DNA from 4 places in the Paenibacillus sp. 19GGS1-52 genome. Region 3 is predicted to be linked to each of the others. Evidence: riboswitches for the same ligand, from Rfam matches in the RefSeq annotation. Region 3 holds a riboswitch; each other region holds the start of a gene.
What was found. Region 3 has a riboswitch for thiamine pyrophosphate ahead of H1230_RS30725 (ABC transporter substrate-binding protein). Riboswitches for the same ligand answer to the same signal wherever they lie in the genome.
Positions count from the first base shown of each region.

Region 1 (7,510 bases), 1.8 Mb from region 3:
CCTTGCAGGCCACTTCTCTAATTTAGTAGAATTAACCTGTACAGAACTAAAGATAATGCGTATGCTAACAAAACTTTTAGGAGGAACACACACAGATGGTGAAATTCGATAAGTATGATCTGCCGACAGAAGGCGACACAATTACAATAGTAGATGGTAAGTTACAGGTTCCTGATCGTCCGATTATTCCTTTTATCGAGGGTGACGGTACTGGCCGTGACATTTGGAAAGCCTCCAAACGGGTTCTAGACGCTGCAGTTGCGAAGGCATACGGCGGCACTAAACAAATTGCTTGGTACGAAGTATTTGCCGGCCAGAAAGCCTTTGATACATATGGTGAATGGCTGCCGAATGATACTCTAGAAGCAATCCGTGAATATTTTGTGGCGATTAAAGGTCCACTGACTACGCCTATCGGGGGCGGTATTCGTTCCTTGAATGTGGCGCTGCGCCAGGAGTTGGACTTATATGTATGTCTGCGTCCGGTACGTTATTTCGATGGTGTACCTTCTCCGGTTAAACGTCCAGAATTGGTTGATATGGTTATTTTCCGCGAGAATACGGAAGATATTTATGCCGGAATTGAATATCAAGAAGGAACTGCTGAAGTTAAGAAATTGATTGATTTTCTGCAGAATGAGATGGGTGTCAACAAAATCCGTTTCCCGGAAACATCCGGTATCGGAATCAAGCCCGTATCCAAAGACGGCTCGAAACGTCTAGTGCGTGCCGCAATCGTCTATGCTATCAAGCACGGACGCAAGAGTGTTACTATTGTGCATAAAGGCAATATCATGAAATACACCGAAGGTGCCTTCAAGAACTGGGGCTACGAAGTGGCTGAAGAGGAATTTGCGGATAAGGTCTTCACTTGGAATCAATATGATGTGATCAAAGAGCGTGAAGGTGAAGCTGCTGCGAACGCTGCCCAAACCGAAGCAGTAGCGGCTGGCAAAATCATTATTAAGGATGCTATAGCTGATATTGCTCTGCAACAGGTGCTTACACGCCCAACAGATTTCGACGTTATAGCTACATTGAACCTGAACGGTGACTATCTGTCTGATGCTTTGGCTGCACAAATCGGCGGTATCGGTATCGCACCAGGAGCGAACATTAACTATATGACCGGTCATGCTATTTTTGAAGCAACGCATGGTACGGCTCCAAAATATGCGGATAAAGATGTAGTAAATCCAGGATCTGTTATTTTGTCGGGTGTAATGTTGCTTGAGCATTTGGGTTGGCAGGAAGCGGCTGATCTCATCTACAAAGGTATGAGCACCGCTATCAATAATAAGACTGTTACCTATGATTTTGCTCGTCAAATGGAAGGCGCAACCGAATTGAAATGTTCGGCCTTTGCTGACGAAGTCATCAACCACCTGTAATTAAATAGTAAAGCTTCATAAAACATAAAGCGTATGCTTACGAGGTAGTTTTGTACGAAGCTGTTCAATGAAGTCTATGCTTACAAAACTTAAAGCGTATGCTTACGAGGTAGTTTTATTGCGAAGTAATATCAAGTAGTAAAGCTTCATAAAACTTGTAGGAGGGCAATTCGTGGCCATCAAACGTTATAAAATTACAGTCGTGGGTGCCGGTTTTACCGGCGCTACCACGGCCCTTATGCTAGCTCAGAAGGAACTGGGTAATGTAGTTCTGCTTGATATTCCGCAGTTGGAGAATCCAACTAAGGGTAAAGCGCTGGACATGCAGGAAGCCGGTCCTGTGCAAAAGTTCGATAGTCAGATTACAGGAACATCGAGTTATGAAGATGCTGCTGATTCCGATATCGTCATCATTACAGCAGGCATTGCCCGCAAGCCGGGTATGAGCCGAGATGATCTCGTCAATACCAATGCAGGCATTGTAAAATCAGTATGTGAGAACATCAAACGTGTAGCTCCCGAATCCATCGTGATTATTTTGAGCAATCCCGTTGATGCGATGACTTATGCTGCATACAATGCGCTGGGCTTTCCGAAGAATCGTGTAATTGGACAGTCGGGTGTGCTTGATACGGCTCGTTATTGTACCTTTATTGCGCAAGAGCTTAACGTCTCTGTTGAAGATGTACGCGGCTTTGTTCTTGGCGGTCATGGGGACGATATGGTTCCGCTTGTACGCTATTCCAGCGTTGGAGGCATTCCGATCGACACGTTGATTCCTGCGGAACGAATCGCTGAAATTGTGCAACGCACACGTGTGGGCGGCGGCGAAATCGTCAGCTTGCTAGGCAACGGCAGCGCTTATTATGCGCCTGCGGCTTCTCTGGTACAGATGACGGAAGCTATCCTGAAGGACAAGAAGCGGATCATTCCAGTCATCGCTCTGCTTGAAGGCGAATTTGGATATGAGGGCTTGTTCATGGGCGTTCCGGCTCTGCTTGGCGCGAATGGCATTGAGAAAATCTTTGAACTGGAGCTTACTGCGGAAGAGAAGGCGGCTTTGGATAAGTCTGCTGACTCCGTACGTGCTGTAACAGCTGCAGTGACCCTCTAAATTTGAGGTTTAATCCTAAGAAAAGGATATCCCAAGTCCATGATTAATGGCTGGGATATCCTTTCTTCTTGTCATAATTTCCAATATTGGGGTATACTTAAATGTAACTAATATCACAGAAAACATTGGAGGAATTATGGTATGGAAAAAGTCTTCTTTTTACTACATATGATCGGGACATTGGCGCTGGGGTTCTACCTTGTACTGCCCTTTATTCTCAGCCGTGCTGAGAAGCTCTCCGTTCCGGCAAGAGAAGGTACGCTCAGTGCAGTTAGTGGATTTAACCGCTTCGCTCAATATGGACTGGTCATCCAATTGCTTACCGGCGGCTACATGATGACCAAGGGTGACTATTCTGTACCTTGGATGATCGTTGTTGTCCTGCTGTTGCTGGCGATGTTTGCCCTTGGTGGTATTATCAGCAAGCCGCTGCGTCTTGCCGCTGTTGGCATGCGCGAGAATCGTGATGTCTCCAGCGAGACCGGCAAGATTCGCACCTTAAGTGCGCTGCTAGCAGTTGCTTTGGTCGTGATGGTGTTCTTCATGGTGTATAGACATATTATTTAATCGTTGTGGATAAAGTTTGTTAAGCCCGCCTCCGTTATGTGGAGAGCGGGCTTTTACATCAGGCCTTTCAGCTCGAAAATATTATTTTTCTCAAAATCTGCAGTAATCTGCGGCGGCAATAACGTCTTTACTTGTTCTTTGGTACACCACTTGTAATCTACGTGCTCTCTGGACAATCGAACCGTATTCTGTTTGCTTATGCATGAATAGGTAAGAATAACAACCTGTCTCGCTGGATCTGACATAAATGCAGCTGCATATAAAATATGCCCGACAGTTACCGTTAGTCCAGTTTCCTCAACAATTTCCCGTATGAGAGCGGCTTCCAAATCTTCTCCGAATTCAATCTTTCCACCGGCACACTCCCAAGTGCCAGCGCCGACATAATCGTCTGCGGCACGCTGAACGAGCAGCATTTTGCCTTCAAACAATATAACTCCCTTTACAGCGACAACGATGTTATGGCTATTTTTTATCATAATTGTTGCTCCTCTTTGGTTTAAATCAAACGCTTAACTAATTATAATTCATACCCTGACCAATAAACCTACTGTTTAATTTTCGTGATACCGTGGTAAAAACATATTGTAAGAAATGTATAAACCAAGACCCTTAAGCCATCCTAAGACGATTCGGCTAATACCCAATTGCAAAGTGAAAGGAGATAGGGAGTATGTCAAGTAACAATCAAACACAGAAAACCTTACCCCCACAGGAGCAGGATCAGCAGCCCGGGATTGAAAGTCAAATGAACCCGCGGCCGAAATACGAGCCGGCAAACTATAAAGCAGCGGGTAAGCTGCTGGGTAAGGCGGCCCTTATTACGGGAGGCGACAGTGGAATCGGACGAGCTGTGGCGGTTCTTTTTGCCAAGGAAGGTGCAGATGTAGTTATATCATATCTCAATGAGCATTCCGATGCGGAGGAAACCAAACGGCAGGTTGAGCAGGAGGGACGGAAATGCGTCCTAATCCCTGGGGATATCGGTGTCGAAGCCTTCTGTCAGGATCTCATCAACCAAACGGTAAAAAGCCTTGGCAAGCTGGATATTCTCATCAACAATGCCGCAGAACAGCATCCACAGGATAAAATTGAGGATATTACCTCAGAGCAGCTGGAACGTACATTCCGGACGAATATTTTTGCCATGTTCTATTTGACCAAAGCAGCAATGCCCCACCTTAAGGAAGGTTCTACAATCATCAATACGACTTCCATTACGGCCTATCGGGGCAGTCCACAGCTGTTGGACTATTCATCCACCAAGGGGGCGATTCTCAGCTTCACACGTTCATTGTCCACGAATCTGGCGGATAAAGGCATACGTGTCAACGCTGTCGCTCCAGGACCTATCTGGACTCCGCTGATCCCTTCAACCTTTGATGCACAAAAGGTCAGTGAGTTCGGTGCAACACAACCCATGAAACGTCCCGGACAACCGGAAGAACTGGCACCGGCATACGTATATTTGGCTTCCGACGATTCGACCTATGTAACCGGCCAGGTTATGCATGTAAACGGCGGGGAAATCGTAAACGGATAAATAATTCCAAGCATGGAACCCTATTAATAGATGTTTCTAAGAGGAATATTATGTTAGTATAATATTCATATTCAATAGTTAATTCAAATAGTAATTTAATATGATGTTGTCACTAGGGGGGCCGCAAGGCTGAGACGGAGAATCATTCCGGACCCTTTGAACCTGATCTGGTTTATACCAGCGGAGGGAAGTGGAGAACGAATGACTGTAATCAGGCTTATAAATCAGCTTATCCTTTACAGATTCCGACTGCCTTCCTTAACGGGAGGCGGTTTTTTTGTGTTTTCTGAGAAATAAGCAGTCTACTAATTAACGGAAGAAGGGCCAGGTATGGTGCAAGGCGAGATCCATTTAATTTCAGATGGCAAGCTCCCTTTAAGGGATTTTATTGAAAAAATGACCGTGCTGCATCCTCTAGCAGATTATATCCATCTACGTGAAAAGCATCTCTCCGCCCGTGAGCTATTGTCAGTGGGTGAGCAACTGCTGCTGGCAGGTATCCCTGCCGCCAAGCTGTTTATTAACGACCGCATCGACGTTGCAGTGACATTGGGCGCTGGTGGTGTGCAGTTGGCTTGGCACAGTCTGAGGCCTGCTGCAGCAAGAGTACTGGGACCTCGCCTGCGTCTGGGGTGCTCAGTTCACTCTTCGGAAGAGGCGTCTGAAGCAGCCCGCCAGGGTGCGGACTATTGCCTGTTCGGTCATGTATATGACACGGCCAGTAAACCGGGACAACGGGGATGTGGGCTGGAGCTTCTGGCGGATGTTGTACGGAATAGTGCCATACCGGTGATTGCCATTGGTGGAATTAAGCCGAGCAATGTGGCCAGGGTGATGGAGCAGGGGGCTGCGGGAATAGCGGTAATGTCCGGCATTTGCGGCGCCGAAGATCCTGTGACTGCTATGAATGCATATCGCACAGCGATGCAAAGGAGGTGAAGGGTGAATGAAACTATGGATCAACGGAACAGCGAGTGAATATTCTGAGGATTATAGAACCATGACCGAGTTACTTAGTCGTTCCGAGTGGTCTGGACGTCTGATTATTGTCGAGTTGAATGGAGCAATAATCAGCAGAGAGGAATATGGAAATGTATGTCTTAACGATGGAGACCGCATTGAACTGGTTCATTTCGTTGGGGGTGGCTGAGGGCAAACAATCAGCGCGATGGTTGGCGCTATCTAGCGTCTTCTGAGTCCGCCAGACTTGATCTGCAACTATGCAGGTTTGATATGTTTATCTCGTTGATCGCATGTTCGAATTCGTTTGTAAGAAATTAGAATTTAATTCAGGAGGCTGATCTCATGTTTGATCCTTTAGTCATTGGAGACACTGTCTTATCCAGTCGGCTGTTCATTGGAACCGGCAAATATAGCCGCAACACACTTATCCCTGAGGTCATTGCCTGCTCTGGCTCAGAGGTGATTACGGTTGCACTCCGCCGGGTAGACCCTGCTGGAGGCACAGAGAATATTATGAATCATATTCCCGAACATATGAAGCTCTTACCCAATACCTCTGGTGCGCGTACGGCCGAGGAAGCTGTGCGTATCGCTCGGCTGGCAAGAGCAGCAGGGCTAGGGAATTGGGTCAAGATCGAAGTCATCAATGACCAGAAATATTTGCTGCCAGATAATCTGGAGACGATTCGGGCGACAGAAATTCTCGCAGCTGAGGGTTTTGTTGTCCTGCCGTATATGAGTCCGGATCTTTCAGTCGCTTTGCGGCTGCGGGATGTGGGTGCCGCCGCCGTGATGCCGCTTGGGTCGCCCATCGGTACCAACCGCGGGCTTAGAACCAAAGAACTGCTGCGCATCCTTATTGAAGAGGTGAATCTTCCGATTATTGTGGATGCCGGCATCGGCAGGCCTTCGGAAGCAGCCGAGGCAATGGAGATGGGGGCAGCAGCAGTACTGCTGAATACAGCCATCGCTACAGCGCGTGATCCGCTGGGGATGGCGGAAGCTTTTCGTGAGGCAGTATCTGCTGGTCGTAAGGCTTATCTGGCAGGCCTAGGTCCTGTTGAAGAAAGCGCGGCAGCCTCTTCACCGTTAACCGGATTTTTGGGTTGATCGAATTCAAGCGGTACTAGGAAATGGGGGATAATGATGAGTTTTTATGAAACGTTGACTGCTTTAGAGAAGTATCCTTATGAGGATCTATGGAAGCAATACACCGAGGTAGATATTAAGCGGGCACTTCAAAAAGAACGGATGGATGAAGGGGACTTGTTGGCGCTGCTCTCTCCGGCTGCTGGGCCGTATCTGGAGGAGATGGCGGGTAAAGCGCAGCGAATTACCCGTTCAAATTTCGGACAGGCCATACAACTGTTTACTCCGATGTATCTGGCCGATTTCTGTGTCAATCACTGTACCTATTGCAGCTTCAGCTCTATTTATGACTTTCCACGCAAGAAGCTATCGATGGAGGAGGTCAAGCGAGAGGCAGAGACGATTGTTGCCACAGGCCTGCGTCACATCTTGATCCTGACCGGGGAATCGCGCAGGGAGAACCCGGTCTCCTACATCAAGGAATGTGTTGAGGTACTGCGACAATACTTCACATCGATCAGCATTGAGATCAACCCACTTACTACCGCTGAATATAAGGAACTGCTGCTAGCGGGCGTGGACGGTCTCACGCTTTATCAGGAAGTATATCATCAGGATACCTATAAAGCGCTGCATGTTAAGGGTCCCAAAAGAAATTATCGCAACAGATTGGATGCTCCTGAACGTGGCTGTCAGGCCGGATTCCGTTCCGTCAATATCGGCGCCTTGCTTGGCATGCACGATTGGCGGAAGGAAGCTTTTATGACAGCAATGCATGCCCGGTATCTGCAGAACAGCTATCCAGAATGCGAAATCAGCTTGTCGCCACCCCGCTTTCGGCCT
Region 1 is NZ_CP059724.1:4,890,323-4,897,832, reverse strand. It holds gene icd (NADP-dependent isocitrate dehydrogenase) at 96-1,391, shown strand; gene mdh (malate dehydrogenase) at 1,564-2,505, shown strand; gene H1230_RS22865 (hypothetical protein) at 2,647-3,072, shown strand; gene H1230_RS22860 (NUDIX hydrolase) at 3,126-3,551, opposite strand; gene H1230_RS22855 (SDR family oxidoreductase) at 3,746-4,615, shown strand; TPP riboswitch at 4,720-4,821, shown strand; gene H1230_RS22850 (thiamine phosphate synthase) at 4,946-5,554, shown strand; gene thiS (sulfur carrier protein ThiS) at 5,562-5,765, shown strand; gene H1230_RS22840 (thiazole synthase) at 5,921-6,688, shown strand; gene thiH (2-iminoacetate synthase ThiH) at 6,722-7,510, shown strand, end outside.
Region 1: another riboswitch for thiamine pyrophosphate. It lies ahead of H1230_RS22850 (thiamine phosphate synthase); the one in region 3 lies ahead of H1230_RS30725 (ABC transporter substrate-binding protein).

Region 2 (7,510 bases), 540 kb from region 3:
AGCGCCAACTACCGTAGAAACACAGTTCAGTGATATCGCGGGACACTGGGCGGAAGCCAGTATCAAGCAAGCCGTAGCTGACGGCATCGTCAAGGGTTACCTGGACGGAACGTTCAAGCCGGGAAACAGTGTGACCCGTGCGGAATTTGCGGTGATGCTGATGAATACCTTGCAGTCAGAGGAAGTCGGAGCAGATTTGGGATTCACAGATCGCGCGAAGATTGGCACTTGGGCTAAGCAGGCAGTGGCGCAAGCTATAGGAGCGGGGATCATCCATGGCTATGAGGACGGTACCTTCCGTCCGAATGCCCCGATCACACGTGCGGAGATGGCTTCGATGATTGCCAGTGCGCTGAAGCTTACGCTTGAGACCAATGCGGTAACAAATTTTGCTGATGACTTGAACATCCCGACATGGGCGAAGGGTGCGGTAGCCGCAGTGAAGAAACTGGGCCTAATCGAAGGCAAAGGCCTGAATCAATTCGATCCAGCCGGTAACACGACCAGAGCCGAAGCGATAACCGTATTGCTGAAGATGCTGGCGCAGCAGAGTAAGTAAATCAACATTTTACGATAGTTAATTCACTTCAAAAGGGTTTATCCTGCCGGCAGTCGGAAAAACTGTTAAGGGATAGACCCTTTTTCTGTCATAACAAAGGCTGGAATAAGAAAATGTCTCCAATTTATCACTTGTTTTGCCGAAAAGATTGAAATGATGGAGAACAGTACTGTAAAATTGACTTATCGGTTCTAAGGCTCGTCTTAAGGTGTTGAATGAATTGATCGGTTGTTTACAATAGATTGAACAAAGAAAGGGATTGTGTCATTTGAGTAACGAAGAAATAGTAAATGAATTGCCAGAAAATTATGAAGAATTAAAAAGAGAGGCGAACCGCTCCGGAGATTGGAGAGCGCGTCTCGCTGCTGTTGAAGAGCTAGGTCAAACTAAGCACTCCAAGATCATTGATATCCTGACACGTTTAATGACCAGCGATCCTGTCTATACCGTACAAGAAGCTGCTTACTTGAAACTCAAGGCTTTTGGCGAGGATGTGAAAGCACCTTCCAAGAACAAACCGGAATTGGTGAAGGGCGTATCCAAGATTCTTATTAGAATCAAGAAGAGTCTGCCCCAGGATCATTCGTTTGAAGAGTTCAAAGAGAAGCTGAAGAAGATGCGAGTGGATATTTACGATGCTTACGAGGGTGAAAAAGGCCCTGAATTTGACAGCTGGTTGTCAAAAATGTGGACTGCTGAGAAGAAGTAATCAGGTTGACAAAAGAATCCAATACCTGTAGTTTAATAACTAACTAAATAAGATACCCACTAGGGGAGCCTGAATTGGCTGAGACGGGAAAATTAAATTCCTGGACCCTTGAACCTGATCTGGATCATACCAGCGTAGGAAAGTGGAGTCGGACTTTTTCAAGTATAGCCTTCTTGGCTGTTCATAGATAAAGCCGCTCCATTGTGGAGCGGCTTTTTTGCTGCGCTCTTGTTTACAACCACCACCAAGTTTTGTACGAAGCGAAAACAGTGAAGTGTATGCTTTACAAAACTTAGCCTATGCTTTCGAAGTAGTTTTGTACGAAGCGAAAACAGTGAAGTGTATGCTTTACAAAACTTTTAGGAGGAATCAAGATGCCGAGTTCAGAGAAGAAGGGGAATGTGAATCTGTCTGCTTTTCCAGCAAGTCGTAAAGTATATGTAGAGGGTTCGCGGACGGATATAAGGGTCCCCATGCGGGAGATCACTTTAAGCAATACCTCGGGGACCGCTTTAGAAGAAGTGAATGCACCTCTGCGTGTTTATGATACGAGTGGTGCCTATACCGACACCGAAGCGTACACGGATATTCGCCAGGGATTATTGCCCCACCGTTCATGCTGGATTGCCGCGCGCGGAGATTCGGAAGCCTATGAAGGTAGAGGGATTAAAGCGGAGGATAATGGGAAGACCTGGGGTAAAACCCCTGTAGAAGTATTTCCACGGTTGGAGCGGCTTCCGTTAAGAGCCCGGAAAGGCCACAATGTCAGCCAGTTGCATTATGCACGCCAAGGCGTCATTACTGCGGAGATGGAATATATTGCGATTCGCGAAAATGTCACTCCTGAGTTTGTGCGAGTAGAAGTGGCCAGTGGCCGCGCTATTATCCCAGCGAATATCAACCATCCGGAAAGCGAGCCGATGATTATTGGCCGGAACTTTCTGGTGAAGATCAATGCGAACATCGGAAACTCTGCTGTCTCTTCGTCGATTGAAGAGGAGGTAGAGAAGATGAGATGGGCCACGCGCTGGGGCGCGGATAATATTATGGATCTGTCGACTGGCAACCATATTCATACGACACGGGAATGGATTGTGCGCAATTCTCCAGTGCCAATCGGTACGGTGCCGATCTATCAGGCACTGGAAAAAGTGGACGGGAAAGCCGAAAACCTGACGTGGGAGGTTTATCGCGACACGTTGATCGAGCAGGCGGAGCAGGGTGTGGACTATTTTACCATTCATGCTGGTGTCTTGCTGCGCTATATTCCTCTGACTGCGGGTCGGATGACGGGCATCGTCTCCCGGGGTGGCTCCATTATGGCAGCATGGTGCCTCGCACATCATCAGGAGAACTTTCTTTATACGCATTTCGAGGATATTTGCGAGATTATGAAGACTTACGATGTGGCATTCTCCTTGGGTGACGGACTGCGCCCGGGTTCCATTGCCGATGCCAACGATGAAGCTCAGTTTGCTGAACTGGAGACTCTTGGGGAACTAACAACACTTGCCTGGAAGCATGATGTTCAGGTAATGGTAGAAGGCCCGGGCCATGTGCCGATGCATCTAATCAAGGAGAACATGGATAAGCAGCTGGAGCTGTGCCATGAAGCGCCTTTTTACACCTTGGGTCCTCTGACTACGGATATTGCCCCTGGCTACGATCACATAACCTCGGCCATTGGAGCGGCGATGATCGGTTGGTTCGGTACGGCTATGCTTTGTTACGTGACCCCGAAGGAGCACCTTGGCTTGCCAAACAAAGAGGATGTGCGCGAAGGTGTCATTACCTACAAAATTGCTGCGCATGCCGCTGATTTGGCCAAAGGCCACAAAGGTGCCCAGGATCGGGATAACGCCCTCTCTAAGGCGCGGTTCGAATTCCGCTGGCGCGATCAATTCCATTTGGCGCTAGATCCGGAACGGGCGCTCGAATATCACGATGAGACCCTTCCGGCTGAAGGGGCCAAGACGGCGCACTTCTGTTCGATGTGCGGTCCGAAGTTCTGCAGCATGCGCATCTCGCAGGAGATCCGGGACACGGCACGGCGGCAGGATGAGGTGGGGCAGGATTTGGAAGTGACGCAGGCTCAAGAGCATGGGGAGAAACTGGGGCGGTCGGCTATCGCTGCTGGGATGCGGGAGAAGGCGGCGGAGTTTAAGGAGGGTGGCGGGAGGATTTATAAATAAAACCGGAATTTTATGGCTCTATCTCCAAATCAGAAACTGAGCCAATGGACCTCATAGGAAGAGCTAATGTGGTTTGTTGACCCATAAAAAGGGTGAAATTCGTGAACCGGACTCAGAAGCTCCTATTTGCTCGAAATCAGGCGATTGGCGAGTTTGACGGACTCCAGAGACACTATTGACCAAATTTCTTCCCGGAAGAACCGTTTTTTGCTTCAATAACGTCTCCTGAGTCCGCTTCATGCTCTCAATATCCCCTCAAAGTGAAATAGCAGCTATACAGTCCGCCAAGGTTGAACTTCAACTATTCAGGCTTTGTATTTCGCCTCATTGTTCGTTCGCTCGAATTAGCCAACCGTTAATTTGGTTTTGAGCCATCAAAATAGAGGGGATTCTGGCGATGAGCTTCGTCTGGCGATTAAGAGAAGAGCTGCCTGCGGGGATGGTGGGGACGGCAAATAAGTGCATAGTGTGAATGTAGTCACTGATATAAATTAAATTAAAGAGCAGAGCGATAAGGTGAAGACCTTATTACTCTGCTCTTAATTTGTTGCTGTCTTGCAATATATTGTCATACTCTATAGCGACAAGAGTGAAAAAGTCAGAAGGCCTGATTCTGAGGCCAAGACAAAGCTCGAAGATCTTGCTCACCGAAGGCTCATTTCTGCCAACCTCGATCATCGAGATGTAGGAGCGATCTACATTGCATTCATAGGCCAAGTCTTCTTGAGTTAAACCTTGTCTGATGCGTAGAGCCTTAACTGTCTTTCCGATAATCTGTTTGATGATAATTGGCTGCTGGCTCAACGGAAAATCTCCTTTTAGGACCATTATCAATCTGTTATACTAACCACTACAGATAAAGTACTCAACAAATAGAGAAATATATACATTTTTCAAAGAGGAATATAACAGCATGGAGGCTGATAACGTGTCTAATATCAATAATCAGCACGAAATCGAAAGCCTGAAATCCCATAATCTCTGTCAAACCTACATGGACTTTATCCCGCTATTGCTTGATGAGGGTAATATCGTTCCTTGCCTGATCCTTAGTGACAGAGCTTTAACCTGCATGATCCGCGCACTAGCCCTTCAAGAACATAACTCGTTGTTTCCTCCGCAAGTTTTGACGTTGGAAGAATTGATTCTGCTGCTGAGTACCGAGGGCACATCTGAATTAGATCTTGCGTTGTTCGTCTCTTCTATTCATTTTTTTGTACAGTATACTGACTTCTCCCTATTTCGCTATATGAAAATCACACAGCTTTGCCATCTGATTCACAAAGTAGATGATCTACTTTGCCAGCTATCCCTAAGGATGTATATTTCGCGGGAAGAACTCTATCATTCCATATTTTAAAATTTACAGCTGTATTCCCCAACTAGTACTTAAGCTAAAATGACCCATAAAAAAAGCAGCTGCCGATACCCGGCAGCTGCTTTCGATTCCCTTACTCTGCTTCGCTAATCATTGCTTGTTCAAGACTTATACAGTATAGACCCATTGGTACTGACGGTAAAGAGTGGTATGATCGGCATAGAGCCTAAATATTAGAAATACAAAGGATGAAAACATGCTAACTCATAGTTTAACAAGTAAATTTCAGGAATATCTATTGCTGTCTGCCAACTTACGCCCCAATTATATTGCGAGTCTAGGTGCAGTTGACGACGGAAGCACACGGCTTAGCGAAATTTTGCCTGAAGCGCCAGAGCTCCTAACCGCTATTTATAGTACGGTTTCTGGAACAGGCAGTGATGAAGAAGAACCGAGTTTGATTGAGTTCATACCGGGGTACCGCTTGATCCATATCGATGAATATGAGCAGGAAATGAAGATACTAACAGGAATTTTGGAAGAGAAGGGTTATAGTGCCGGAGGGATTATTCTACCGATCCTAACGAATTATGGCAGTGATTTTATATGTTATTATCGTTCAGCGGACGGTGTAGAGCAGATATGTGATTTGCTGCATGATTATGGTGACCTGGTTGTTATGTATCATTCGCCGGAGAAATTTCTGGAGACACTGTGTGAATTCTATAAGCAGGACGTTTATTTTCTCGATGAAGAGGGGTATCTGGATTGTGATTTAGTGCTGGAGGGCGAAGTGGGAACGGCCCTGAACCCGGATGCGAAATATTGGGCGGAATGAAACCATCCGATTGAAAATAAGGGAGGAACCATTCCTATAATACGAAAAGAAGAGCAGCTCCATTTGGGGCTGCTCTTTACGTTTATCTTTTAAATTACGGCATTACTCAGCCGTTTATTCCTGCGCAGCTCTGTCTTCCTGCTCGCGCAGCTCTATTCTGCGAATTTTGCCCGAGGTTGTTTTCGGGAGATCGCTGATAAACTCGATTTTGCGCGGGTATTTATAAGGCGCTGTCCACTCTTTGACATGTGCTTGCAGCTCTTTCACAAGTTCGGGAGATCCGGCTATTTCATCTTTAAGCACGATAAATGCTTTAACGACATGGCCGCGGATTTCATCCGGGCTGGCTACAACTGCGCATTCTTTCACGGAAGCATGTTTCATAAGCGCTTCTTCTACTTCGAAGGGGCCAATGGTGTAGCCTGAGCTGATGATGATATCATCGCCGCGGCCTTCGAACCAGAAATAGCCATCCTCATCCTTGCGTGCCCGGTCGCCGGTTACGAAGAATTCTCCATGTGAGCCGTTTTCTTTGCGCCCAGGGTCTTTGTAATAGGCATGGAACAAGGCTGGCATGCTCAAATGTACAGCAATATCTCCAACCACGCCCGGAGCGACCGGAATGCCATCTTCGTCTACGACTTCTACAAGTCCTGGAGCAATGGATTTACCCATGGAGCCGACCCGGATAGGAGTGTCCTTAAGTGTTCCGATGATCAGTGTACTTTCTGTCTGCCCGTAGCCATCCCGAATGGTGATATCGAAATTGCGTTGGAAGGTATCGATAACTTCCTGATTCAAAGGTTCTCCAGCGGAAACGGCGCAGCGTAGTTTAGACAAGTCGTGCTGATGTAATCCTTCGGTCTTGGCCATTAGACGGTACTCCGTAGGAGTGCAGCATAAGACCTGAACGGAATGATCCTGCAACAGCTGCAGAAACCGATCCGGATGGAAGGCACCTGTATAGACGAATCCGGTGGCTCCATTTCCAAGTACGGTTAAGAAGGGGCTCCAGATCCACTTTTGCCAGCCAGGTGCAGCGGTCGCCCAGACGATATCCGTTTCACGGATATCCAGCCAAAGGGAAGAAACGATCCGCAGGTGAGCATATGCCCAACCGTGACTATGCACGACGGCCTTTGGATTACCGGTTGTTCCTGAGGTATAAGCCAGAATTGCGATATCATCGCGGTGGGTGTTTACTGCAGTCCGATGATCCGGCTGTCCAATCATAAGGTCCTCCAGGTCAAGCCAACCAGTACTTGCAGAACCATCTTCAGAAACGGCAATGCGGAAATCCAAAGAGGGCAGGTCGTCGCTGATTTTATCTACTTCATTAACAACCTTAGACCAGGCAATGACCGCCCGTGCTTCGGAATGTCGGAGACGATAGGATAAATCCTTGGCACGAAGCATCTCTGAGGAAGGAATAACAGCCAGTCCAAGCTTCAGACAAGCTAGATAGATGGCATATGCAGTAATTCTGCGTGGAACCATGACCAGAACCTTGTCACCTTGCTGAAGTCCAAGATTGTGGAGTCCTCCGGCCAGCCGGTTAGCCTGCTGCAGCAGTTCGCCGTAGCTGATCTCCTCGCAATGATCCTGTTCGTTCACAAATTTAAGTGCAACCTTACCGGAAGGATGATGTTCCATTTCCGAAGTGAGATTGTAGTATTCAGGTGCGATCCAATGCTGATTATCCAAAATGAACCTCTCCTATATGATCAAGATGAGTGTAGCTGTTTATCTTACTTAGCTTAGTATAGTATAGCACGTTCTCCTAGTACCAGATGCTAAGTAGACCCCTTCACTTTCGAGAATGTTCTGTGACTATTTTGGTATAATGCATAGAACAGAGGATAAGCAACGGCAGGAAGCTTAGAATATGCCTCGC
Region 2 is NZ_CP059724.1:6,153,892-6,161,401, reverse strand. It holds gene H1230_RS28460 (6-bladed beta-propeller) at 1-559, shown strand, start outside; gene H1230_RS28455 (HEAT repeat domain-containing protein) at 828-1,268, shown strand; TPP riboswitch at 1,320-1,426, shown strand; gene thiC (phosphomethylpyrimidine synthase ThiC) at 1,643-3,460, shown strand; gene H1230_RS28445 (hypothetical protein) at 3,524-3,700, opposite strand; gene H1230_RS28440 (helix-turn-helix domain-containing protein) at 3,989-4,264, opposite strand; gene H1230_RS28435 (hypothetical protein) at 4,389-4,820, shown strand; gene H1230_RS28430 (hypothetical protein) at 5,035-5,616, shown strand; gene H1230_RS28425 (acetate--CoA ligase) at 5,731-7,323, opposite strand.
Region 2: another riboswitch for thiamine pyrophosphate. It lies ahead of thiC (phosphomethylpyrimidine synthase ThiC); the one in region 3 lies ahead of H1230_RS30725 (ABC transporter substrate-binding protein).

Region 3 (7,510 bases):
AGCCAGTTCATCCGGATGAAAGGGCTTCGTCAAATAATCATCGGCGAACTCCAATCCCTGCAGCTTGTCATCAATGGAGGTCCGAGCAGAGAGCATTAGGATTGGAATCTGGGGATAGGCCCGCTTCAGCCGTTGTCCAACGGTGAATCCGTCCAGTCCAGGCAGCATAACATCGAGAATAACCAACTGGCAGTCTGCTGCCGCTTCTAAAGCTCCCTCCCCGCTTTGCAGCCAACGAACCCCATACTCACGCTCACGCAGATCACTGGATACAACATGGCCGATCTCCCGGTCATCCTCAATATATAGCAGCGCAACACTCATTTAACGTCAATCCTTTCCCACTATATATAAATTAAAAATCCCCGGAAGCAGCGGATATCAAGCTGGTGCTGGGGATGCGATTGTCTGCATATTTTATCAAACACTGTAAATAAAATGAGCGGGTGGCAATTCTTCCGGCTTTCCAAAGAGATAGCCTTGCGCCAAATCTATACCTATATCGCGGCAAAAAAGAAATTCTTCCCGTCGCTCGATGCCTTCAGCCAGCACTTTGGCACCAAATTCAGCCGCTCGGCTCATAATATCCAGGATCGTACTTTGCTTCACAGCGTCTTCATCGCAGTTACTGATTAATTCACGGTCTATTTTTACATAATCCGGTTTCAGGCTGCACATTAACTCTACCGTTGAATAACCCGTACCTACATCATCAAGCGCAACATGCATCCCCTGACGCCGGTACTCGGCAAAAATTGTGTGCAGGTGGGCAATATTCGCTATATTTTCCGTTTCAACAACCTCAAATACGAAATCCTTCGGGTCTTGGTTCAACCTGTCTATCGCCTCAAAGGTATGGGTTAGACAATATTGCGGATTATAAATCGATGAGGGCAAAAAATTTATAAATCGTTTGATTCCCTTCGGTAAAAGCTTCGCGCTGCTCTCAATGGCTGAAACTCGCGCCGCCCGGTCCAGGAAACTATGAAATCCCGTCTGACGGGCAATCTCAAACAGCTCATAGGGCTGAAAATAACTTCCGTTCTGCAGCGGCCGCAGCAGAAACTCGAAACCTACGATCTCTTCGGTAACGTTTACAATGGGCTGTAAATAGCTGCAGAAATCATGATTGGAAATAATATTTATCAAATTATCATGGGAGAATCTAATCTCAAGCTGCTGCAAAGATAACCAGCGTTCGTGAAGACCGACACCCTTTTTACCCGTAATGTAAAGAGCCAAGGACACCGTTAACAGTTGCTGCAATTCACCTAGCAATTTCAACAAGCGCATAAGTTCCTCTAGCGATGTATAAGGAATAATACCCATACTCTTAACTCCCGCTATATCATAACCCGCAGCCTTTATAGCATTAGCAAGAGAGATGGAATAGGGGCGTATTCTTAATTCACCTTGATCTTCCACAGGTTCAATAGCAAAACAATCCTTACAGCTCATAAGATCCCCCCAGCTCAATGGTTCAGAAAATGGTGGGATCATTATAGCACAAGTAGAAACGACTTCGCCGCTCCTTCTAGAAGACGGCATCATTTCAGCGATAAATAGGAGAAAAAGCCATCCGTACACCTCATAGGGTCTCGGATAGCTTTTATTAGGAAAGCCATTATAACTAAAGAACGGAAATACGCTACTTGCCGACAGCTCCAGCAGTCGATTCCCAGACCCCATGCTGTTTATCCTTACCGGCATATTCCATCCGGGTTGGCGTAAGCCTCAGGATCACATAATCAGGATCATCCGGCCCGGTGAACCATTGCTCCAGCTCTTTACTCCACACCTTCGAGCGCAGATCCTCATTCTCCGTGACAGCAACGGTAGCCTCAATCTCCAGCACATCCTTGCTGCCTCCCGCTTCATATCCGAGCAGCAAAAAAGCATGGGGATTATCCTGCAGCTCTTCTACCTTATGCGTCTTGCGGCTGGTAGCCAAATAAATATCCAGTCCTTCATGAAACACCGCCATATAACGCACCTTTGGTTTATTACCGGCTTCGATCGTGCCGAAGGAACCAAATTTATTGTCATCCAGTACCTTGATGATTGTCTGCTCCAGCTCTCTGTTATCCATTGACAGTATAGCTCCCTTCTACTATGTGAATATATGTTTATATATTCACGACCTCATTTTGGGTTTATCATTAATATGGTGCTTACTGTAGTGTACCCGCTGGAAACGTATTGAATCCCGCATCGTTACATAAATCCAACTTGCAAGGAGCTTCATCCGTGAAAAAACTGCTCTGGATCAGCTGTCTCTCTTACTTTGTTATCGGGCTCGCCCATGTGGTGCTCGGCTCTATTCTTCCCGTTCTTCTGGAGCATTATGATCAAAATTATAGTGCCGGGGGCCAACTTATCTTCAGCCAGTTCTCCGGCTTTCTAGCAGGTGTACTGGTCTCACCTTTTCTGAACCGCCGCTTTGGCAAACGTGGAGGCATTCTCATTGCCACCGGGCTGTTGCTGGTTTCCCAAATTTCCTATGCCTTTCTTCCGCCTTGGGGTTGGATGTACGTCATCGCCGTTGCCGCAGGGTTCGGGTTCGGCATGATCGAAGCTGTCATCGGTACCATTATAATCGCCGCCATTACCGAAGGAACTGCCATAGCGATGAGCAGGCTTGAAGTCCTGTTCGGGGTAGGCGCACTGATTATGCCTCTGATCGCTAGTCCGCTCATTGCTGCTGGATGGTGGAGGCTTTCCTTTCTGATTGTTGCGGCATTCTCGTTAATATCGCTTTTCTTCTGGGGAAGCCGCGCAAGCTTTGGGAAGCTGCAAAGCGTACTGGACGACCGCGCTCCCCGCACTCGCCCAACGAAAACGTCCACGCAGTCTTCCCGGGTAGGCAAAAAGCTCCCGTATGTAGGCAAACAGTGGGTGCTGCTCGGTATGTTCATCCTTTTTTTCTTTCTTTATGTAGGTACTGAGATGAGTCTGGTCAATTTCATGCCAGCGATCTTTATCGCCAAACTGGGAATAAGTGAATCTGCGGCGGCCTTGACCGTAACCTTTTTCTGGCTCGCCATGGCCATAGGCAGGCTGTTTGCCGGGGTTATAGCCGAAAAAATCACCTATCGTATGTATGTTCTCGGTAGCTGTTTTATTACCCTACTGCTATTTATTCTGTTTCCCTTCTCAGAGCACCGCATCGCCGCGTTCACTATACTCATACTGCTGGGATTGTTCATGTCTGGCATTTTCTCCATTGCCCTTGTCTTCTCCAGCAAGCTGCTGCCTGGCGCCGAAGAAACGACACCTAGTATCATGATCGCTTCAGGCGGAATTGGTGGAGCTATTCTGCCTCTCTTAACGGGCTGGTCGATGGATCATCTGCAGGTGGCCCAGACTGCAGGCATGCTGGCTGTTTTCGCCGGTTTCCTATTTTTGCTTAGCTTTGCCGCATGGAAAATGGGTTAATATAGAATGTACTTAAATTCTGTATACAAGGGTGGAACGAATGATGGACGAGCTCTCCTCCGAACCTCTATTACATACTGCTCTTCTGCAGTTTATTTTCCCCTTCTCCATCAAGCAGGGCGAAGCTATGGCTCTGATTCATCGGTTAGAGAAGGATGGGTTCACTCGTTTTTTTCTAGATCAGAAAGAGCTGGAGGATGCTTATTACGGAGATGGCTACAAAGTCTCGCATGAAAAAATGGAGCGAAGCTACCTGCCTTTTGCCGCCCACGTCCTGTTCCCGCACGAGAAAGACAAGAATTCCTTCCGCCGCTTCTCACGGGTAAATGCGCTAGACTGCAGACTGGAAATGCCGCAGCAAGCTGTAAATTTCCAGGTCCTCTCGACAGATGTATTTATCTGTCCGTTCCAGCTTGGATTCATCACCGTACGGGTCCGTATTGAAGAGGAGAACATTCCCTTCAGCACCGCATTAGAATTCGCAGACCGCTTTCGGCAATTGGAGAATGTCTCCGTTCCAGATGAATGCACCACTATCCATTGCGGGGACAGAATTTTTAAGCAGACAGAGGATTTTGTCTTCCGAAATCTGGTCGATGGGTTGGAGCCGTTTCTGGACGCCTCCGAGTTAAATGGAGCTTATTTTGAGACATTGCCTTTTTTCGTCGATGAAAGAATGATGGTGCAAGCCTTTTACGGCTTTGGGCGCCAGGAGGATAAGGATGAGCTTAGTGTGGAGCTACGCTATCGCGCCTCCCAGTTGGATGGGCTCGATCTGCACGGCAAACCGTTCATTAGCGCCAGTGATCCCGATTATATTGCAGATTATATCAACAAGCACTGCTATAACCGCTGGGGCCCGGATACCTATTACGTAACGAATGAACAAACCTTTTGCTGTCTGAGCCGGGCTACTCCCGAGATCGCTACCCACTTGGCTAATCAAATGTACGGGGAATACTATTATGGTTTGTTGCTCAGTATTTTTCATAAAATCGTTCTGCTGAAGCTGGCTAATCTGCACTCTCGTCTTAGTATTACACGCGATTATGACGAAATTGAGGATTTAATCTTTTTGATCACCAAGTTCTCGGCCAAATATTATTTTCTAGAACTCATTTCACAATCCCAAGGTCGGGAGATCTTCATCCAGCTGCGTAAAGTATACGGGAATGATGCCTTGTTCGGAGAAGTGAAGCAAACTCTGGATGACCTGTTTCAATACCAGAATAAGTTCCAGGCCAAACGCCGGGATATGCTGCTGATGATCCTAACCGTATTTACAGTAGTCAGTGGCATTTACGGTATGAACCAGGTCATTGAAGATTTGAAGAACCCTATCGACTGGAGCAAAATGCTGCAATACTCCCCTTTTGAGTATTTGGCCCTCTTCCTGACCTGCAGCGGGATTCTCGTCAGTCTTATCCTTACAATTCGAGAGCTGTGGAACGGAAGCAAGAGCCGCCGTAAAAAAAGATTAAGCCATGAGGAGTAAGCGGCCGTCCACAGTTGTTTACAGCAAACTCTGCAACTGGGAGCAAGCTTCCTTATAAGCTGCACTTACTTCAGGCAACAAGGCTGCCGCTGCCGCAAGGTTGTCCTGTCTGGCATGAAGTTCAATTCCAGCGCAGACGGAGGCCAGATACTGTGCCCCAATGCCCAGACTTCCCGATTTCAGGCTGTGAGCAACTCCGGCGCTTTCGGCAAGATCCTTGTTATCGATCGCTTTCTGCAAGGCTTCTATTCTAAGCGGGGTGTCGCTCGTGAACATGTCCAGCAAGGTGCGCAGCAATTCTGGCTCTCCGTCGCCATCCAATTCCTGAATACCGGAAATGGTCTCTTCATCCAGTACCGGTATGTGAGCGTCCGTCATCCTGATTCCTCCTTTCCCTATTCAGTCTCTGTTTGCCATTCTGTTGTTATATTATATCTCATTAGATCACTTCAAGATATTTCAAATTGGTGGAATGCTGCTGGACAATACAGGAGTGTGCGTCTATAATACACCGTAAGAACGTAGCAACACCCGTGAACTTCATAGAATCAGGGGAGCTGGAATTAGGCCGGCTGAGATTGTATCCCACAAGATACTGACCCTTATACCTGATCTGGATAATGCCAGCGTAGGAATAGCCACTAGTTCGGGTCCCAAGTGACCTCTACTATCTTGCGCCAAACCAGCGTCCCGATCATCGGGGCGCTTTTTGTTATGGGATATTTCGGAATCAATATGAAGCCGGGTCTTTCGTTACCAGATAAAGGAGAGAAGAAACATGGGAGTCAAAAAAGTATTAACGATGGGCCTAAGCTGCCTGCTGATCATCGCCATTGCGGGCTGCGGCAGTAATAATGGGAATTCCGGCAACAATAAGGTGAGTACTACCGGAAATAATGAGGCTGCTCCTGAAGCAACTGCTGTTGCCACGGATGCACCGAAAGAGCTTACCAAGCTTAAGATCGCGCTCGACTGGACACCCAATACAAACCATACCGGTCTATATGTGGCCAAAGATCTTGGATATTACGCTGAAGAAGGTCTGGATGTAGAAATTGTGCAGCCCGGTGCGGCTGGTGCCGACACGATGGTAACCTCCGGTGAAGCAGCGTTTGGCATTGGTGCCCAAGAAAGTCTGACTTTAGCTCGTCTGCAAGGAGTGCCGCTCGTGTCTATCGCCGCTATTATCCAGCATAATACTTCCGGATTTGCCGCACCCAAGGACCGCAACATCAAGTCTCCGAAGGATTTTGAAGGCAAAACCTATGGTGGCTGGGGCTCTCCTGCCGAAGAAGCAGCGATGAAAGCGATCATGGACCCGGAAGGCGGGGATGTGAAAAAGGTTAAACTGGTGAACATCGGGGAAGCCGATTTCTTCACCGCCGTGAAACGTGATATTGATTTTGCCTGGATCTTCTATGCCTGGACCGGCATCGAAGCTGAGCTGCGCGGCGAGCCCATCGATATGCTGTACTTGAAGGATTATGCACCGCAATTGGATTATTACACCCCTGTACTAACTACAAGCGAGAAAGAGATTGCCGATCATCCTGAAATAGTGAAGGCATTCCTGAAGGCTACGTCGAAAGGTTATCAATATGCCATTGATAAGCCTGAAGAAGCGGCCGCCATCCTGAGTAAAGCCGTACCGGATCTAGACCCTAAGCTGGTTCTGGCCAGCCAGAAATGGCTCAGCCCGAAATATCAGGATGATGCTACCCGCTGGGGGGAGCAGAAGGCTGAAGTATGGCAGAATTACGCCGACTGGATGTACGGTCTGAAGCTGCTGGATAAGCCACTGGACGTCGCCAGCACATTTACGAATGATTTTCTACCCGCTGAATAGTGATCGATAAATACAAAATAGAAAGGTTGATATAATCATGGCAAATACTCTATTAAGCATTCAGGTGATCCCCAAGACTCCGAATGGTGAGGATTCCATCCCTTATGTAGATACAGCAATTGAGGTTATTCAGAAATCCGGTGTGAAGCATCAGGTAAATCCGCTGGATACGACGATGGAGGGCGAACTTACAGAGCTTCTGGAGGTTGTGCGTCAGATGCATGAGGCCTTGGTCGCGGCAGGCAGTCCCAGCATCATTTCACAGATCAAGATTGCCCATAACCCGAATGGCATCAGCATGGAGAAGCTAACGGAGAAATATCGGCCGTGAGATCGACCTGGAAGCAAATATGGCCGCCCCTTGTGGCGGTCATATTCTTGTTAACGGGATGGCAGCTGGCGGTCTCCCTATTTCATGTCGAAGCCTGGATTCTGCCTAGTCCCACCGACATCATCCGTGAATTCAATGCTAACGCTTCTGGAATCTGGGTCCATACATTGGCTACGCTGCGGCTGACCCTGATCGGCTTTCCGATCGGTACCGCGGTAGGTCTTATCATCGCACTGCTGCTGCACCTGCTGCCTTGGACCAGACGCGCTTTTTATCCGTTGCTGATTCTCAGCCAGAATGTTCCCTCCATTGCGCTTGCTCCGCTGCTTGTCATCTGGTTCGGCTTCGGCCTGCTGCCGAAGATTATCCTAATTACACTAGTCTGCTTCTTCCCAGTAGCTGT
Region 3 is NZ_CP059724.1:6,688,893-6,696,402, forward strand. It holds gene H1230_RS30695 (response regulator transcription factor) at 1-324, opposite strand, end outside; gene H1230_RS30700 (EAL domain-containing protein) at 421-1,458, opposite strand; gene H1230_RS30705 (pyridoxamine 5'-phosphate oxidase family protein) at 1,649-2,089, opposite strand; gene H1230_RS30710 (MFS transporter) at 2,248-3,435, shown strand; gene H1230_RS30715 (hypothetical protein) at 3,476-4,930, shown strand; gene H1230_RS30720 (Hpt domain-containing protein) at 4,949-5,308, opposite strand; TPP riboswitch at 5,471-5,582, shown strand; gene H1230_RS30725 (ABC transporter substrate-binding protein) at 5,709-6,776, shown strand; gene H1230_RS30730 (thiamine-binding protein) at 6,814-7,107, shown strand; gene H1230_RS30735 (ABC transporter permease) at 7,104-7,510, shown strand, end outside.

Region 4 (7,510 bases), 2.5 Mb from region 3:
GAAGTACACCTTCAGCAGCCTGCGCAGGACATCACTGTTAATGCGCTCCATAACGAGCACCCCGCAATCTGTTTTGGTAGGCAAAATGGTTCGTCGGTCCATGTCCACCGCCTATGCCCAGACCCTCTTCAATGGCCGCCTGAATGAAGGCTTTGGCCGTATGAATCGCCGCTGGCACGGCTGCTCCTTTAGCGAGCTCAGCGGTTACTACCGCCGAGTAGGTACAGCCGGTACCATGCGTATGTCTGGTCTCGATCCTCTTGCTCTCCATATAGATGAACTCCTGCCCATCGTACAGAAGGTCTACTGCGCCTTCGGTTCCAGCGTCATGTCCGCCCTTTAGAACTACATATCGTGAGCCCATATCAAGGATGATTTGAGCCGCTGCTTCACGGTCTTGCAGGCTTACAATCTTCTGGCCTGTCAGAATTTCAGCTTCCGGAATATTGGGCGTCGTTACTAACGCAAGAGGGATCAGAAGGGTGATTAGCGATTGTACAGCCTCCTGCTGCAATAACGCAGAGCCGCCCTTGGCAACCATCACAGGATCAATGACGAGCTTGCGCCAGCCATATTGCTGAACCTTAACAGCCACAATGCGGATAATTTCGCTGCTGAACAACATACCGGTCTTCACAGCATCCGGCTCCAGATCTACTCCAATGGAGTCCAATTGCTGAGCGACAGCCTCTGGTCCCAGTGGATAAACTCCCTGCACACCAAGCGTGTTCTGGGCAGTTACAGCTGTTATTGCCGACATGCCGTATACACCCTGCTCCTGAAAGGTTTTGAGATCGGCTTGAATCCCCGCACCACCACCACTATCCGAGCCGGCGATGGTTAAGGCTTTGTATACCTTCATATTTGGTCTCCTTCATTTATTGCTTCTGCAGACGAGATTTCTCTAGGAATACTTCAGGTGTAACGAGCGCCAATTGATTCAGGAACTCGATCTGGAAGCTTCCTGGTCCCTGCCCTGAAGTGGCTTCAGCAGCAATCTCCGCGGCCACGCCGTAGAAGGAAATAGCTTCAGCCGCCGCTTCCAGCGCGGATTGTCCACCCACAGCCAGAAACGCACCTACGACTGAGCTGAGCAGGCAGCCAGTGCCGGTTACTTTTGTCAGAATAGGATGTCCGTTACTGGCGATGAAGGTAACTTCTCCGTCCGTAATGACATCCTCCTTACCGGTAATGATCACGATACAGCCGAGCTTGCGAGCGGCTTTTTGCGCCAAGGCTACTACATCACCTTCACCTTCCCCGGCATCCACACCTTTAATCGACCATTGTTCACCGGCTACATGGGCAACTTCGGCTACATTGCCCCGAAGCGCCGTAATCTGCATTTCGCTAATCAGTTTGTGCGTAATCTCTGTCCGATAGGCTGTTGCTCCAGCACCTACAGGGTCAAGGACCACAGGTACGCCATGCGTATTAGCTGATTTACCCGCTAGAATCATAGATTGAATCGCATGCTCGTTTAAGGTCCCGATATTAAGAACAACGGCAGCTGACATTTTGGCCACATCGGCGACTTCTTCATGGGCATCGGCCATAAATGGGGAAGCTCCCAGAGCCAACAAGCCGTTTGCTGTAAAATTGGTTACGACGATATTGGTGATGTTGTGAATCAATGGGTTTTGCTCGCGGACTTTAGTTAGATAACTCATTCTAATTCCTCCAATATAATTTTATAATTTTAATTTTACTTGAGATTAATGAATGCATCCTCAGTCTTGATCTCAGAGGACAGCAATCCATTCTCACTCAGCCACTGATGTACCTTTTCCCAAGATGCGGGGTCCTGATATCCAAAGGGTTCTTCTCCAGCATCCATAAGTGGCAATAGAATCTGCAAGCTTGCCTGCTCGATGGTTTGGTCGAGGGGTGAAGTTGCATCTTCATGCTTCAGCAGTTGAGCGAGTGCCTGATCCGGATGCTCCTGAACGAACTGTTGACCCTTCGTGATCGCCTTCATGAATTTGGTGAAATAGGCTTCAGAATTCTGCAAGCCTTGCTCACTGGCTACAAGCACAAGTTCGTAATAGTCAGGAACACCGTAATCCGTTGGGTTTATCGAGGTGACAGGATGGCCTTCTTTTTCCAGAATCAGCTGTTCGTGATTGATAAATCCACCCATAATTCCATCTACCTGTCCTGTGGTAATAGCGGGAATCAAGTCAAAGCCTACATCGATCAAGTTGCTTGCCTGAGGATCACCACCATCACTTTTGATCATGGTGCGAACCATTGCTTCGTATAGCGGGATGGAGGAATAGCCAATATTTTTTCCAGCTAAATCTTTGGGACTGCTAATTCCGCTGTCGGCTGGAACCATGAGATGATTCAGAGGATGCCTAACGATGGCCGCAATAGATTTAACAGGGATCTTCTCAGCACGGGCCATAAGCACTTGGGGCTGGTAGCTGAGGGCCAGATCAATTTGATTCGCGGCAACGAGCTTCAGAGCATCATTGCTGTCGGCGGGCATTTTGATTTCAACGTCCAATCCTTCCTCGGTAAAATATCCATTCTGCTCTGCAGCGTACAGAAACGAATGCACCGCATTGGGATACCAGTCGAGCATTAACGTCAGCTTATGAGGTTGAGTAGATTCACTTGGGGGAGAATTAGCAGTTGCCGGTTCTGATTGTTCATTATTTCCACAGCCACTCAAGAGCAGAACGAGACAGAGGGAAATTACGGGCAGCAACAATTTGTGTGATTTGCGGGAAGAAATCATCGATAAGAGCCTCTTTTCTTAAAAGTAATCTTTTCGAGCAGGGCTATGCCCAGAAACAATGCAATCCCAAGTGCTGAGAGTAGGAATACAGCGGCAAACATCTCGTCACTCTGCATACTCCCCGCCATCCGGCGGCTGTAATAACCAAGTCCTTGGCTGCCGCCAAGCCATTCTCCAATCGTAGCGCCGATAACGCAATAGACGATGGACAGCTTTAGGCCGGAGAAGAAGGAGGGCAGCGCCAGCGGGAGCCCAAGGGTCCTGAGTACTTGCCAGCGAGAGGCGCCCATCGTTAACAGCAGTTCTTCGTAAGCTCGATCACTTTTATGCAGGCCGTCATAGGTAGCGACGACAATCGGGAAAAAGGCGGTCAGGAACACGACAGCAACCTTGCTCCACAGCGTATAACCGAACCACATAATGAAGATAGGTGAGAGGGCAATTAACGGAATCGTCTGACTGATGATCAGAAAGGGATACAGAGCCTTTTGAAGCGGGCGGAACATGTGCATTCCAATGCCCAGCAGTGTGCCGCAGGTAACCGACATCATGAAGCCTAGCAATACCTCTTGAAGTGTTGCCAGCAGATGCTGCCCGAACAATAGTTTACGGTGCGTGAACAGGGCCATCCAGATCGACGTCGGTGCAGGAAGGATGAAAGACGGAATGAAGCCCAGCTGTACCACCAACTCCCAGAGGATCAGTATTAGAAGGACAAGCAAGATGAAGGGACCGTAGTCCGACAGCAGCTTTTTAATAAGTGTGGGTCTCATACAGTCTCCGCTCCAAATCCTCACGCAGGGCAATAAACCGCGGCTCATAGTTCTGCTTGTAATGTCTCGGTCTTGGTAAATCGACAATGAATTCCTGAATTCCACCCGCTAAGCCACCAGTCATCAGATAGATGCGGTCACTGAGCAGCAGGGCTTCTTCAAGATCATGTGTAATGAATAACACCGTCTTATCTAGCTCGCTCCACAACTCCAGCAGCCATTTGTGCATTTCTCGTTTAGTCATAGCGTCAAGGGCACCAAAGGGCTCGTCCAGCAGCATCAGATTTCCTCCGGCAACAAGTGTTCTGAGAAAAGCAACCCGTTGCTTCATACCGCCTGACAGCTCCTGCGGATAAGCATCTTCAAGCTCTGCTAGACCCAAACGCTGCAACATCCCGCGAATCTGAGCGATACTCTCTTTTTTGCTCTGGTCCCGCTTCAGCTTTAGCTCCCAGGGCAAGAGACAGTTGTCCAATACCGTCCGCCAGGGCAATAACAGATCCTGCTGAGGCATGTAAGCGATTTGGCCCAAGCGGGTAGAGTAGGAAACTTCACTGTGAAAGTTAATTTCTCCGCTAGTAGGTTCCAATAAACCAGCAATGATCTTGAATAATGTGCTTTTTCCGCATCCGCTGGCGCCTACCACAGAGATGAACTCTCCCTGATGGATATGCATAGATACTTCCGCGAATACTGAGGACTGTGAAGAATGAGCATAAGCATAGGCCAAATCTCGAATCGTAAGTGTTTCCGTAATGAGCAAACCTCCTAAAAGTTTTATGGAGCATTACCCCCTCTGAGAACCTTCGCAATAAAACTACTTCGAAAGCATGGGCTTAGTTTTATGGAGCCTAGGCTTAAACAAATAAAGGCCCATCCATTTCCATAGAGGAAATGAATGGGCCGAAAGTTCTGTCTGCATAGACTCAAGAATGCATCACATGAAGGTTTCGTTCCACTTCCCTCCGCTGGTATGATCCAGATCAGGTTCCAAGGGTCTAGAGCATAATTGCTCCGTCTCAGTCGAAAGACTCCCCTAGTGAAATTAATAGGTCAATATATTTCTCGAAGAAACGGGTACCGTCCATAAAGGACGGCGAAGCCGTTCTTCTTGATTTGTTTACTAATATATCATATCTTCGCGAGAAGTAAAGAACGGAGGCAGTAAATCAGGGGTTCCGAAGCCCCGTGACGAACAGTGTGATGATCCCCTTTGTGATTTGTTCTTTAGACCGGCCATGAACCTTTTTCTGGAACAAATAGAGATCTGGACTGAGCACGGAAACCAGCGCCGTTGCAACAAACTGGGGATCAATCGGGATGCTCTCGGCTCGTGCGGCAACCTGCTGCAGCAGTTGAAAGAGAATAACATTTAGTCTTTGGAAAAAAGGATGCTCGAACTGAGTAAGCTGTTTTTTGCCGGTGAATTCTGTCTTAATAAGATTCAACAGCTCCGCATGCTGCTCTAGGAAATCCACCACCCGCTCGATGCTGCTCTGTAAACGTTCGAAAGCGGGAAGATCTTCTGAGGTCAACTGTATCTCTTGCTCCATGCCATTCAAAAAGCGTTCGGAGTTGTCTCGCAGTAGTACCGAGCAAATCTCGCCTATATCTGTGAAACGACGGTATAAGGAGGCTTGTCCAATCCCGGCTTTTTTGGCGATTCTATGCATGCTGACGGCTTCCAGACCATTCTCTAGAAATAGCTGGCGAGCGGCATCCAAAATTCGCTCTACGTAAGGATCCTTGGCAGCCTCTTGTGAACTGTTTGCTTGTTTGGGAGGTGAATTTGCATCCCCGTTTATCTTTGTCATCATAGACTCCTTTCAGAAACACATCATATAGTTGCAATAGTTGCAGAAAAGAAGGAGAATTTAATTGACACAGCGGACAATTGTCCGTAAACTAATAAAAAAGACAGCGGACAGTTGTCCGTTCAACTCATTATATAGACAAACCCGCGAAGAGGTCAACATACTCACTGCTGGGACAACAGGAGGAGAAAGAGAATGGAGCAAACGCTGAAGTCGGACGCAGATTTTCGGTTATCAAGTATTTTAGTTCCGTTGCTGGCCATTATTGCTGGTGTATTTATGGTTGTACTAGATAGTACAGCGATGAATGTGGCTTTATCTACACTGGTCAAGGACTTTAATACGGATCTGCATACCCTGCAATGGATCGTGACTGGCTATATGCTGGCGCAGGCCTCAGTAATTCCGCTTTCCGGATGGCTATCAGACCGTTTTGGTGCCAAAACCGTATTTTTGAGCGCAGTTGTTCTATTTACATTAGGCTCGATTCTCTGTTCTACACCGAGCAGTGCGGAGTGGCTGATTGTGTTTCGGGTTATTCAAGGTCTGGGTGGAGGCTGCGTGCTGCCAGTTGGTATGGCTTACGTTTACAAACTGGCACCTCGGAGTAAAGTTGGCGTTGTAATGGGAATTATGGGCATTCCGGTGTTATTTGCTCCGGCAATCGGCCCAGTGCTATCAGGATGGCTGGTGGAGTACCATTCATGGCGCTGGATTTTTCTGATCAATATTCCAATCGGCATCATCTGTCTGCTAATAGGATATAGAAAACTGCCAAAGGTTGAAAGAGGACAGGTACCCGGTGTCGATAAGTATGGAATGGTTCTGGGGCCATTAGCCTTTGCCTCATTGTCTTATGCTGTGAGCCAGGGCGCACAGGGCTGGACCTCTGACAAGACGCTTATTGGCTTAACTGTAGGTATTATTGCATTAATCGCTTTTGTTATAGTGGAACTGCGGACACGGACACCGCTTCTGGAGCTGCGTGTACTTCGCTCGATAGATTTCAGCACAGGTATTCTGGTGCAATGGATTGCCCAGTTTGGATTATATGGCGCCTTGTTCCTGCTTCCGCAATTTCTGCAGCAGGCGCGCGGGTTTGGTGCTTTTGATACAGGATTGACATTGCTGCCACAAGCGATTGCTTCTGGGATTATGATGCCGATTGCCGGCATTTTGTTTGATAAGATCGGGGTACGTTGGCTGGTCGTCTGCGGGCTGAGTCTGGTCTCAGGGGCACTTTACCAGTACTCACATGTAGATTTAACTACGCAGAGTCGTGATATTATACTGCCCCTGATTATGTGTGGAGCAGGGATGGGTATGATGATGATGCCCATGAATACGCATCTGTTGAATAAGGCGCCTCGTCATCTCGTTAATCGGGTGACCTCACTAACCAATTCGATGCAGCAAGTCATCAATTCCTTGGCGGTCTCCACATTGGTGACCATTCTTACCTCCAGAGCTACCGCGCGCGGGATTGAAATGAAGGAGGCAGCGGCTGCTTCAGGTGCTTCCACAGGCAGCACATCCCCTGAGGCAGTGAAGCAAGCGGCACAGGTTGTGCTGGCCAAAGGTTTCGACGATACTTTCCACATTATGATGTTCGTGGCAATCGGCGGTGCTGTACTAGGTCTTCTGCTGCGCAGAGGCCACAAGGGAGAGGAAAGCGACCCAGAGAATCAGGCTATTCCTGAAGTTATGCACGGCTAATGCATATTGTAAGTCGCATTATTAACCGAATAGCATTGTGCAAATATCCCCGCGCCTTTAACAAGGCTGCGGGGATATTTTTGTGTCTGAATTAGAAATATTAGCTAACATTATTAATCCGATGTTATTAATCGGAAAAAATCATTGACGAATATGACATGACAGTGTACTATTCAACTTGCCCGGTAATAATCCGGAAAATACAGAGAATGTTATGAGAGGGGATTTACGAAATGAAAAAACTTAGCTTGATTATTCTATTGGCGCTGACTGTGGTACTTGTGGCGGCTTGCGGCAATAATTCAAACAACAATACAGCGGCCGAACCTACCGCAGCAGCAACCGAGGGAGCCGCTGCAACAGTTGCACCGGCGGAACAGAATAGTCTTGAGGTTATTAAAGCCAGCGGCAAACTACGAATTGCTACAGAAGGAACATACGCACCTTTCACTTATCAAGCTAAC
Region 4 is NZ_CP059724.1:4,203,512-4,211,021, reverse strand. It holds gene thiE (thiamine phosphate synthase) at 1-51, opposite strand, end outside; gene thiD (bifunctional hydroxymethylpyrimidine kinase/phosphomethylpyrimidine kinase) at 38-862, opposite strand; gene thiM (hydroxyethylthiazole kinase) at 879-1,670, opposite strand; gene H1230_RS19650 (ABC transporter substrate-binding protein) at 1,706-2,743, opposite strand; gene H1230_RS19645 (ABC transporter permease) at 2,740-3,516, opposite strand; gene H1230_RS19640 (ABC transporter ATP-binding protein) at 3,497-4,279, opposite strand; TPP riboswitch at 4,460-4,564, opposite strand; gene H1230_RS19635 (TetR/AcrR family transcriptional regulator) at 4,686-5,333, opposite strand; gene H1230_RS19630 (DHA2 family efflux MFS transporter permease subunit) at 5,526-7,046, shown strand; partial or broken gene H1230_RS19625 (amino acid ABC transporter substrate-binding protein) at 7,280-7,510, shown strand, end outside.
Region 4: another riboswitch for thiamine pyrophosphate. It lies ahead of H1230_RS19640 (ABC transporter ATP-binding protein); the one in region 3 lies ahead of H1230_RS30725 (ABC transporter substrate-binding protein).